One region of the Cysteiniphilum sp. 19S12-1 genome, then DNA from elsewhere that is predicted to be linked to it. Evidence: riboswitches for the same ligand, from Rfam matches in the RefSeq annotation. Region 1 holds a riboswitch; the other holds the start of a gene.
The links. A riboswitch is a leader RNA that binds a small molecule or an ion and turns the genes downstream of it on or off. The one in region 1 is predicted to bind cobalamin.
Positions count from the first base shown of each region.

Region 2: it holds a riboswitch for cobalamin, as region 1 does, so the genes downstream of both, nrdA (class 1a ribonucleoside-diphosphate reductase subunit alpha) here and ACTS4L_RS02510 (TonB-dependent receptor) in region 1, are expected to answer to the same signal.

Region 1 covers NZ_JBQAJM010000005.1:18,214-20,695, reverse strand. Annotated here, with positions in the region: gene ACTS4L_RS02510 (TonB-dependent receptor) at 1-1,296, opposite strand, end outside; cobalamin riboswitch at 1,325-1,521, opposite strand; gene dxs (1-deoxy-D-xylulose-5-phosphate synthase) at 1,879-2,482, shown strand, end outside.
Region 2 covers NZ_JBQAJM010000004.1:36,960-39,441, reverse strand. Annotated here, with positions in the region: gene nrdA (class 1a ribonucleoside-diphosphate reductase subunit alpha) at 1-1,631, opposite strand, end outside; cobalamin riboswitch at 1,788-2,013, opposite strand; gene ACTS4L_RS02060 (SDR family NAD(P)-dependent oxidoreductase) at 2,262-2,482, opposite strand, start outside.

The DNA of each region.
Region 1 (2,482 bases):
GCTCCAGTTATATTGCAAATAAATATCACCTGCTCCGATATTAATCACCTGTGAGCCAGAGTTATTACTAGAGATAAAGTCGCCCTTGGTATAGCTATGCTCAAAACGCCCCCCAATACCGCTTTGCCAATAGTGATTGAATATAAAGTCACTTTGATTAAACAGTGCAATATTCGTTTGTGTTGCATTATTTACCGTACTGCTTTGTCTAAAGGTCTGATAGTTAAACTCGCTACCGAATGTGTTTTTCACAAAATCATTATCAAATATCACACTTGGGCGCAAATAAAATAAGCTACTGCCTTGCTTAGAGGAATAGTTTGAATCAGCAAAAATAGCGTTTGCCCATTGCTGTTGATATTGCGATTTGAGGCTAAATTGCCACCGTTTATTAAGTTTTTGGTCGAAATTAAGCTGTGTATTAACGGTGTGGTTAATATATTTTTCTTTGCCGTTACTAGCTTGCCATGGATTGTCGTCACTTTGATCTTGATTTAATGATCCAGGGAAATGTAAATATTGGTAACTATCACTAAAGTTCAGTGTGAATTTTTGCGTATTGGTTTGATGCATTAACGCAATATAGGCACTATTGCTGTTATTACGTGAGTAATCGCGATAACCATCAATGCTTTGACTATTATTAGCAAGTTGCAAACTCCATGTTTTTTCATTATCCAATAGCTTATTAATAAAGACATTAACGCCAGCGCCAAATGGGTAGCCGCCAGATAAACCAATCGTATATTTATCTTGAGCCATAAATTTCTGCTCAATGTTGATTGTGCCACCTAAACCCATACCACCGTAGAGCACACTACTGGCAGTAGGATCGACGGTGATACTTTCAATACTATCTTGTGGAATTAACGAAATATTTTGCGCTTGCGAGTTAAATTGATTCAGTGGAATACCATTTAATAACACATTGGCACGTTGCCCCTTCAAATAAAAACTAGGGTTTGCCGCGCTACTATTGTTACTGTTAACCCAAGCATTTTGCTCAATGGTGTGATCAATGCTTTGATTGGCATAATTGGGCATTAATGATACGCTAATCGGTGCTCTAGAGGCATCGCTACTATCTCGTGTTTTCTTTTGGCCATGATTTAATTGATTCTCATAATTTATAACAATCGTTGGCAAAGTGTATTCCGTTGCTGAGGGACTAGGATCACTGGTGATATTTTTGATGTTGTTATCACTATTTTTTGTTATTTGATCCGCAAATATTGTTTGCCCAACGATGGCAAATAGTATGATGGCACTTAATGTGCGAAAACGGTATGGTTGCATGGAGCCCTCTTTGCTGTTTATATCCCCGTAAACGAATTATTATTAGGCAGGTTTCCGGACTTGACCTAAATGCTTCTTCCCAGTTGCCTAGTGAATGATTGCAAGCGGTATTTTGAATACTCAAAAACACCGTGTTTTACCGTTGCGGGTACAGTATTGGATTTACACCAATTTCCCTTTTAACGTATGTTTTATAACACACGCACCTAACAGCTGGTGATATTAGAGTGCTTTAAAGCAAATGGCAAGACGGCATTTGTTTTTATCTTCCCTTCGACTTCGCTCAGGGAACGGCAAGTAACTTTTTGGGGGACTTAGTTGTAATAAGCTTCAATGCGCCCACGAATTTGTTACCTCGCCCCTTGTGGGATTGCTCGTGCAGCTTACGCTGCACGGGTGAGGGGTGCTGCGTTGGCTGAGCGTGAGTCGAAGCCTAAGTGATCTATTAGGGGCTCATGAGGCACGATTGACTATGGAATTAATAACATTAAAAGCAAAGAATATTAAGGGTTTTACTTGAGAAAGCTGCCATAGTAAAGGATACTATGCCACAGAACTAAAATAGACACATTGCTTGTTGTTATGTCAAAAACAAATCGTGCAAATTACCCGTTGTTATCAAAGATCAACTCGCCTTGTGATGTACGCAAGCTTGCCGTTTCTCAATTAACGGATTTAGCGACTGAAATACGCACGTTTCTTGTTGAGACTTTAGATGTCTCAGGTGGGCATTTCGCTAGTAGCTTGGGAGCATTAGAGCTTACTATTGCTTTGCATTATGTCTATGACACACCGAGTGATCACTTAGTATGGGATGTCGGGCATCAAACGTATGTTCATAAGATCCTAACAGGGCGAGCGGATGAGTTAATTACGATTAAAAAGCCCGGTGGCATTTCAGGCTTTCCTAAGCGCAGCGAAAGTGTTTATGACAGCTTTGGTGTCGGGCACTCAAGTACATCCATTGGTGCGGCTTTAGGTATGGCTGAAGCTGATAAATTGAAAGGATCATCTGCTAAATCCGTTGCTATTATTGGTGATGGCGCACTAACAGCAGGCATGGCATTTGAGGCGTTAAACCATGCAGGAGGCATGCACTCGGATGTTTTGGTTGTATTAAATGACAATGAAATGTCTATTTCTGAGAATGTTGGTGCTCTTACAAGTCATTTGACCAAAATTCTTT
Region 2 (2,482 bases), on a different contig from region 1:
GCTTCAAAAGTTTGATGTGTTAATTTATTGGCACTGCCATCGCTGTATTTAACATGGTTTTTAGCCAAGTAATAGGCGAAGTTAATAACACCTACACCTAAACTACGACGCGCTTTTGCGGGAATCTCTGCTGATGTTAACGGATAGTTTTGATAATCCAATAGATGATCTAAAGCGCTAACAATTAAAGTCGATAAATACTCAAGTTCATTAAGCGAATCAAGTGCTCCTAAATTGAATGCGGATAAAGTGCACAGTGCAATTTCACCTTTGTCATCAAAAATATGTGCTAAAGGCTTGGTAGGGAGAGTGATCTCCATGCATAGATTAGATTGTTTAATTGGAGCAAGCTGTGCATTAAATGCTGAATGCGTATTACAATGATCAACGTTTTGAATATAAATACGTCCGGTTTGTGCGCGTTCCTGCATTAAAAGCGCGAAAAGCTCACTTGCTTTAAGTGTTTTTTTGCGGATTTTTGGCGTGTTTTCTGCAATGATATAAAGCTTCTCAAACTCATTTTGATCAGCAAAAAAAGCATCATATAAACCCGGTACATCACTTGGACTAAACAGTGTTATGTCTTTTTGCTCAATCAATCGTTGATACATCAAACGGTTGATCTGCACACCATAGTCTAAGTGGCGGATGCGGTTATCCTCGACACCACGGTTATTTTTAAGCACCAAGAGAGACTCAACCTCTAAGTGCCACATTGGGTAAAACAAAGTAGCCGCTCCACCACGCACACCCCCTTGTGAACATGATTTCACTGCGGTTTGGAAATATTTATAAAATGGGATGCAGCCAGTGTGTAGCGCTTCGCCTTGGCGAATCTCGCTACCTAATGCACGAATTTTGCCGGCATTAATGCCAATGCCAGCGCGTTGTGAGACATATTTGACAATCGCGGATGCGGAAGCATTGATTGAATCTAAACTATCATCAGTATCAATCAACACACATGAGCTAAATTGGCGTGTTGGTGTGCGTACCCCTGCCATAATTGGGGTGGGTAAAGACAACTTAAATTGACTAATCGCATCATAAAAATCAAGTACATATTGCATGCGTGTCTGCTTGTCATGTTGTGAAAATAAACAAGCACTGACAAGCATGTAAAGCATTTGTGGCGTCTCGTAGATCTTGCCAGTGACGCGATTTTGCACCAGATACTTGCCTTGCATTTGATTCACCGCAGCATAGGTGAAGTTCATATCACGCCAATGATCGATATGCGTATTCATTTGCTCAAATTCAGCCTTTGAGTAGTCATTAAGCAAATGCGCATCATATTTTTTTGCTTGGACGAGCATTTGCACATGATTGTATAAATGTGGTGGTTCAAATTCGCCATAAGCTAATTTGCGCAAGTGAAAAATCGCTAAGCGTGCTGCCATGTATTGATAATCAGGCGTCTCTTCAGAGATTAAATCAGCAGCGGTTTTGATAATAATCGCTTGAATATCAGCTGTTTTCATGCCCTCATACAACTGAATATGTGATTGCAACTCAACTTGGGAAACCGAGACATTCTCTAAGCCTTCAGCAGCCCATGTGATCACACGATGAATTTTATCCAGATTAACAGGTTCTAAACGTCCTGAGCGTTTGGTGACATTTACATTCATTTTTTATCCTCTATCCGCGATTAATTTAAACTAAGCAATCGGGAAGAAGGACATAAGTTAGCAAGAAATGTATCGCTATTGGTTTGTTGTTTATTAACCAATATCAAGTATCTCTACCATATGTGCGCTTTGTTCCACGAAAGCTTTTTTAACATATAAATTTATTAACCAATGGCAGATATTCGGGCTTATGGACGCGTCTACACTCCTACTAGATACCGCTTCCCAATTGTTTCAATCAGTGCATTTCAATGACTCCCAGAAAGTAAGAATCAATGTGTATCGTTCGTTTCCAATTACCGCTGCGGGCCAGCTCTGGAGTTACACCAGATTCCCTCTTGCGTTGTGTAAATTCACACAAACCATTAGTGATGTGTATACCGCCCATAAACCATTTTACAGCATTTCTGTCGTTGAATTTCTCGCGCCTTTGAGCGATTGAATTTTGCCAATAGTCCAAGCTATTACCTACAATTCAATCGCTCAAAGGCATCAAAAACTTCTTTGACACCGAACACCGCAAAATAATTTACGCGCGGTATAAGATCGGATTCTATCGTTTTTAGTGAGAAAAAGCGAAAGTTTTATTTGGTATTATTTGATGGCTATGACCATAAAATCATGAGTGTGCTAGCCTAAACGCATCATTGCAAGCACTTTAAAATAACATTTATAGGGTAAGCTTGCTATCAACTTGAGCATTCGCGTAAAGCGCTTTGGAAAATGTATTTCAAATCGACTTGTTCTTAGACCCTTTAAAATAGCGTTTGCTGCATCATTAGGTTCCATTAAGTTAGGCATTTTAAAGTTGTTTTTATCAGTTAACTTTGTTTTGACAAAGCCTGGGTTAA